Variovorax paradoxus: one gene and its partner. The protein of the gene in region 2 binds, or shares a complex with, the protein of the main gene of each other region. Links are inferred from orthologs where the notes say so. Each region holds a gene or a part of one and is shown on either strand. Other genes may lie near its edges.

The links.
Region 1: the proteins of tsaD (region 2) and tsaB are in contact, whole or in part, in a solved structure (PDB 4WQ4), measured with the Escherichia coli proteins. The link is inferred for Variovorax paradoxus from one-to-one orthologs.

Annotation. Positions count from the first base shown.
Region 1 is NZ_JAUSXG010000001.1:5,616,437-5,619,796, forward strand. The notes cover bases 29-3,001. They hold tsaB (tRNA (adenosine(37)-N6)-threonylcarbamoyltransferase complex dimerization subunit type 1 TsaB), read left to right. Parts: upstream 29-1,143; coding sequence 1,144-1,860; downstream 1,861-3,001. Other genes in these bases: QFZ42_RS26615 (DeoR/GlpR family DNA-binding transcription regulator), read left to right, coding at 29-56; QFZ42_RS26620 (DMT family transporter), read left to right, coding at 132-1,151; rimI (ribosomal protein S18-alanine N-acetyltransferase), read left to right, coding at 1,857-2,399; QFZ42_RS26635 (uracil-DNA glycosylase family protein), read left to right, coding at 2,461-3,001. In the rest of the region: more of QFZ42_RS26615, read left to right, coding at 1-28; more of QFZ42_RS26635, read left to right, coding at 3,002-3,261; pyrF (orotidine-5'-phosphate decarboxylase), read left to right, coding at 3,296-3,360. UniProt on the Escherichia coli protein: Required for the formation of a threonylcarbamoyl group on adenosine at position 37 (t(6)A37) in tRNAs that read codons beginning with adenine.
Region 2 is NZ_JAUSXG010000001.1:1,215,699-1,218,857, forward strand. The notes cover bases 334-3,105. They hold tsaD (tRNA (adenosine(37)-N6)-threonylcarbamoyltransferase complex transferase subunit TsaD), read left to right. Parts: upstream 334-1,074; coding sequence 1,075-2,136; downstream 2,137-3,105. Other genes in these bases: QFZ42_RS05700 (nitrate regulatory protein), read right to left, coding at 334-999; QFZ42_RS05710 (alpha/beta hydrolase-fold protein), read right to left, coding at 2,072-2,830; QFZ42_RS05715 (Hsp20/alpha crystallin family protein), read right to left, coding at 3,027-3,105. In the rest of the region: more of QFZ42_RS05700, read right to left, coding at 1-333; more of QFZ42_RS05715, read right to left, coding at 3,106-3,159.

The DNA of each region.
Region 1 (3,360 bases), 4.4 Mb from region 2 along the record:
CGCTCGCGGCCCTGCGCAAGGCGGGGTTGGCCATCTTGCGCAGCGACGCCGGCTGACGGGCGCCGTCACACCAGATTTGCCCGATTCGCCCTTGGCCGGCGGAGCGGCGGCGGCCCCTCGATAATCGGGGGATGCCTGCCACGATCCGTTTCTCGCCCCGCACGCTCGGCATCGGTGCGGCCGTGGTCACCGTGCTGGTCTGGACCGCCTTCATCGTGATCGCCCGAGCCTCGGCCGGACGCTCGCTCACGCCCTTCGACCTGGCCCTGGCGCGCATTTGCGGCGCCAGCCTGGTGCTGGTTCCATGGGGCGCCTGGCTGGTCATGAAGAGCCGTCGCGAGCCACAGGGCGGCACCGTCTCGTCGTTGTTCGGTCTTTCGCCGCTGTCGCTGCAGGTGACCGCCACCGCCGGCGTCTTCGGCGGCCTGGCGTACGCCATGCTGGCCTACAGCGGCTTCTTTTTCGCACCCGCCGGCCATGCCGCGGTGCTGATGCCGGGCAGCCTGCCGCTGTGGACCACGCTGCTGGCCGCGCTGGTGCTGCGCGATCGCATCACGCCGGGCCGCGCGTTCGGCCTTGCGCTGATCGTTGCCGGCGATCTCGTGGTCGGTGGGCGCAGCCTGCTGCACGCCTTCGAGGGCGGCGAGGTCTGGAAGGGCGATCTGCTCTTCATGGGCGCGGCCTTCTGCTGGGCCTGCTACAGCGTCGTGGCGCGCCGCCACGGGCTCGATGCGGTGCGCGCCACCATCGCCATCACCGTCTTTGCACTGCTCACCTATGTGCCCGTCTACAGCCTGCTGGTGGCGGGCGATGCGGTCGTGAGCCACATCGGTACCGCGCCCTGGGGCGAGGTAGCGTTTCAGATGCTGTTCCAGGGCGTCGGCTCGGTGGTGATCTCGGGCATTACCTTCACGAAGATGATTCAGTACTTCGGGCCGGTGCGCAGCACCATGATCACGGCATTGGTGCCCGGTCTCTCGGCCTTTGGCGCGGTGATCTGGCTCGACGAACCGCTCTACTGGAACCTGATTGCCGGCCTGCTGCTGGTCACCGCCGGCATCCTGTTCGGCGTGCAGAAGGCCGCCGCGGGCCGCCCGGCCGCAAGGCCCGCGGTTCCGGTCGCCGCAGCCATGGGACGCCGCGATGCATAAGCTCCTGGCTTTCGACACCAGCACCGAGCACCTGTCGCTCGCGGTGCGCCACGGCGAGCGCCTGTTCACGCACAACGGAGCGGGCGGCGCCCAGGCCTCGAGCACGCTGATCCCGCTCATCCTGCAGTTGCTGGCCGAGGCCGGGCTCGAACTGGCCGCGCTCGACGCCATCGCCTTCGGCCGCGGTCCGGGTTCCTTCACCGGCCTGCGCACCGCCTGTTCCGTGGCGCAGGGCCTGGCTTTCGGCGCCGGCGTGCGGCTGCTGCCCGTCGACACGCTGCTGGCCGTGGCCGAGGAAGCGCGCCATGCCTTCGGCGCCCGCCAAGTGGTCGCTGTGCTCGATGCGCGCATGGACCAGCTCTATGCCGCGCGCTACGACTTCGATGGCGGCGGCGCGCTGGGCGGCACGGACGACGAGCCGCTGCTGCTCGCGCCCGAAGCACTCGAAGTGCCCGCCGGCTGGTCGCTTGCAGGCAACGCCTTTGCCGCCTACGGCCCGCGCCTCGCGCCCGCCGCGGCGCGCCATGAGGCGCTGCCGACCGCCACCGCGATGCTCCGGCTGGCGCCTGCGCTGCTGGCCGCCGGACGCACTGTCGATGCGGCACATGCCTGGCCGCTGTATGTTCGCGATAAAGTGGCGCAAACCACGGAAGAGCGTGCCGCCATCAAGGCGGCCGCGGTTGCGATTTCACCGGTGTCCCACCGATGAGTGCCGTTCTTCAGCCCGTCGAAGCCCGACTCGAACCGCTCACCATCGAGCGGCTCGAGGCTGTCTGCGCGGTGGAACAGACGGCCTACAGCCATCCCTGGACACGGGCGAACTTCATCGACTCGATGGCCGTCGGCTACCAGTGCCAATGCCTGCTCGCGCCGGCCTCGCTGCCGCACCTGGCGACGCCGGTCACCAGCCTTGGCGAAACGCTGATCGGCTATTACGTCGCCATGAAGGGCGTCGACGAAGTGCACCTGCTCAATATCACCGTGGCACCGGCTTTCCAGCGCCAGGGCTGGGCGCCGCTCATGCTTGAAGCGCTGACCGGCTGGTCGCGCGGCGAAGGCGCGCTGTGGCTCTGGCTGGAGGTGCGCCAAAGCAACCAGCGCGCGCTCGACATTTATGTGCGCCAGGGTTTCCGCAGCGTGGGCGTGCGCAAGGGCTACTACCCGGCGCACGATGGCAAGCGCGAAGACGCCGTGGTCATGAGCCTGAGATTGAACGAAACAGGCTCGGCCTGGGGAGCCTTGCGATGAGCGCCGCGCCGGGTCGCCCCAACCAAGCTCGCAACGCAGCGCGTCGCGCGGAGGTTTTCTTATGAGCGCGGTACAGACATTGAAGCTCGACGCACGCCGGCGCGCGATGCTCGACGAGATGGGTGTGAAGGTCTGGTGGCCGATGCCCGAAGCGGTCGAGGCGGCGCCCGTTGCCGCAGAGGCAAAAGCGGTTGTTGCGGAGCCGCTGCCCGTGGACGAGCGCGAACCGTACGTTGCCGAGGCGCCCGTGGTGCCTGTTGCGCCGCCCGCCCATGCGCCGGCCGCGCGGCCCACTGCGGCGCAGCCTCCTATGGCACGCCCCGCGGCCGCACCGCTCGCCCACGGCGCCGCCGTGCTGGTCGAAGCGCCCCGCCGCCTCTACGCCGAGGCCGGAGCCGGGCCGGGGCAAGGCGGCTGGCTGGTCGTCGCCGACATGCCACCCGAAGCCGACGGCCATGGCGAGCCCTTTGCGGGCGACGCCGGCAAGCTGCTCGACAACATGCTGCGCGCGCTCAAGCTGCACGACGGCAAGACGCCGGTGCACCTGATGCGCACGCACCGCGGCGTGGCCGCCGGCCAGCCCGGCAGCCCGCGTCCCATGGCCGAGGCTTTCGAGGAACATGCCGCCGCGCTGGCGCCGACCCTGGTGCTCGCCATGGGTCCCTTGGCCGCGCAAAGCCTGATGCAAAGTGCCGACCCGCTCGGCAAGCTGCGCGGCCGGGCCGTGCCGCTGCCCTCGGTCGGCGGCGTGCCAGTGGTGGCGACCTATCACCCGGCGTACCTGCTGCGAAACCCCGCCGACAAGGCGCGCGCCTGGGCCGACCTGTGCCTGGCCGCTGAACAGCAAACGCCGTCGAATTAATGGGCGGCGGGCGGGTTCCGTAAAATCGGGCCCCATGACTTTCCTCGACAAGCTGGCCACCGCACAGCAAAAAAACGGTTCGCTGCTCTGCGTGGGGCT
Region 2 (3,159 bases):
CCCGTATTGCGCCGGCGCGGTGGCCTCCGCACCGATGTCGTCGAAGAAGACCGCGCCTTCGGCTTGCGGCGCAAGGGTGCCGAGCACCTCCTGGTATTTCTGCAGTTCGCCGCGCGCCTGCGCGATCTTGCGGGCGCAGAGCTCGCGCAGGTCTTCGGCCAGCCGCTGTTCGACGGTTTTCATCGCGTCGATGCGGCGGGTGCAGCAGTCGAACCAGTTCTGGCTCAGCCGGGGATCGGGTGCGGCCGCCGAAGCGGCTTGGGCGGAGGTCACGCTCATGCGGCGCACGCGCTCGATCTCGGCCATGACGGCGTCGGACTGGCTCTGGTGCCAGAGCGCAAGCACGCCGCTGCTCGAAAAATCGATGAAGACCTGGAAACAGCGCTCCTGCAGCGCGATGAGGTGCAGCCATTGCTGGCGCTGCGCTTCGTCGGTACGCCCCACCGCGAGCGACGCCGCGCCGAACGCGCGCTCCTGCCCGGCAAACTCCTTGCCCTGCATGAAGTTGAACATCGCGACGAGCAGGCGGGAAATCTCGGGGTCGGTGGCGCCGTCTGCCGCCTCGAACACCACCGCCAGCAAGCCGGCGACGAGCTTGGCGAAAGCGGCGGTGGCCTGTGCGGGTGTCAGTTCGAGCGCGCCGACGCGGCGGCGCAGCGCGGGCAAGCCGTCCAGGCCCGGCAGCACCCAGGCTATCCGGCTGAAGAGCCGGGCGCTGTTGCCCGCAGTGGCGCCCGGGCGGCCCTGGCTCTCGAGCTGGTCGAATCCGGCGCGCACTTCCTGTTCGAGCGCCAGGCATTCCACAATTTGCGGATCGCGCTGGTCGGCGAACCGGACACCGCGAGAGGCGAGAAACACGTTGGACATGCCGCGCTCCCGCTGCAGCGCATGGACGAGCCGCGCGATCAGCCCGACCAGGTCGCTGGTGCGCGCGAGCTGGTCGAGCTCGTCGATTTCGCACTTTCTGGCGGCGATCAGGAAATTCAGTCCGGATTTCATGGTGGGGAGGGGCGGCAAAGGCGTGCTGCAACATCCGTGCCGCACGGGCATTCCGCGCCGCCTACACTCCTGCGGATGCTTCTTCTGGGAATCGAATCCTCTTGCGACGAAACCGGCGTGGCGCTGGTGGAAACGCATGGCAGCGCACTGCCGCAGTTGCGCTCGCACGCGCTGCACAGCCAGATCGCCATGCACCAGGCCTATGGCGGCGTGGTGCCCGAGCTGGCCAGCCGCGATCACATCCGCCGCGTGCTGCCGCTGACCGAGGCTGTGATGGCGGAAGCCGGGCGCTCGCTGGCCGACATCGACGTGGTGGCCTATACGCGCGGCCCGGGTCTTGCCGGGGCCTTGCTGGTGGGCGCGGGCGTGGCCTGCGCATTGGGCGCGGCGCTCGGCAAGCCGGTGCTCGGGGTGCATCACCTCGAGGGGCATCTGCTGTCGCCCTTCTTGAGCGCGGATCCGCCGGAGTTTCCTTTCGTGGCGCTGCTCGTGTCCGGCGGCCATACGCAATTGATGCGGGTCGACGGGGTGGGGCGCTACGAGTTGCTGGGCGAAACCATCGACGATGCGGCTGGCGAGGCTTTCGACAAGAGCGCCAAGCTCATGGGGCTGCCGTATCCGGGCGGCCCCTGGCTGGCCAAGCTGGCGGAAGAGGGCAATGCCACGGCCTTCAAGCTGCCGCGGCCGCTTTTGCATAGCGGCGACCTGGATTTTTCGTTCGCCGGCCTGAAGACCGCGGTGCTGACGCAGGCCAAGAAGCTCGGCGCCGAGCTCGACGCCCGCAAGGCCGACCTGGCGGCTTCCACGCAAGCCGCGATCGTCGAGGTGCTGCTGAAGAAGTCGCTCGCCGCGCTCGAGCAAACCGGCCTCGAGCGGCTCGTGGTGGCCGGCGGGGTGGGCGCGAACAAGAGCCTGCGGGAGCAGCTGAACAGCGCCTGCGCGAAACGCCGCGTGCGTGTGCACTATCCCGAGCTGCACCTGTGCACCGACAACGGCGCAATGATCGCAATGGCGGCGGCCATGCGGCTGCAGTCAGGGCTGGCGCAAGCCAGCGAGCGCTATGCCTTCGACGTCAAGCCGCGATGGCCCATGGCTTCGCTGATGACCTCCGAGGCGGCGCCGCAGGTGCCCGCGTAGCCGCAGGGCGCTGCGAGCGGCCGAGAGACGGCACTGGCAGCACGTCGAGCATGTTGCGCCACAACTGGCGCCACTGCGGCCAGTCGTGGCCGCCCTCGGTGGTGAAGACGCGGCCTTCGGGCAGCGCGTCGGCCAGCAACTTGTGGTTGCTGGCGAAGCGGTCGCTGAGGCCGAACCCGAGATAGAGCTGCGGCAAGTTCTTGGAACTTTGGGGTTCCAGGTATTTCTGAAACCAGGGCCACAGCTTGCGGTCGACTTCCTCGTCGGGCAGGGGGCCCGCGGGCGCTTGCCAGGCGCGCAGGCCGCCAGCCTTGAGAATTTCGGCGCCGAGCACGCGCCGTCCCAGATAGGGGGCGAGCGCGACGATGCCATCGACCGAACCCGGCCTCGACAGCTCGTGGACCAGCGCGCCGAAGCCGCCGATGGAAATGCCGACGAGCCAGATCGACTTGTAGCCCTTGGCCCGCTGCGGTTCGATGACGTCCGCGTGCAGGCGCTCGCTGAGCGTCTGGTCGTAGTAGTAGGAAACGTCTGCGTCCACCAGCAGCGAATCGGCGGCCAGGTGGCGCTCCCGAACGGCGCTGATGAAGCCTTCGCGTTCGAACTCGTCGGGTTTCAGATAGGCGCCGGGGAGGAAGACCAGGAGCGTATCGGACCGTTCGTTGTCATTGGCTGACTTGAGGTGCGTGATCATGGTGTGCCTTAGGGGGCACCCGAATCCGCACCGTCAGGGATTCGGTGCGTTTGCGAGACGCCCACGAAAATAATAGAAGAAAAATGTGAAAACGTCACATGATGTGACGTTATTCACGGTCCTATTGTGATTAGAGAGCGTCTTCAAAGTCAAAAACAATAGTTAACGACACTTTCCTCTCGTGGGCTTTGCAGGATCAGCTGATCTGCAGCTGCGAAGCGTGGTTGACCGGCGCTTGCTTGCCCAGCTTCAGGGTGAGCACGCCGTTCTCGAGCTTGGCTTCGCTCGAGCCCACGTCGATGTCTTGCGGCAACTCGTAGCCGGCCTTG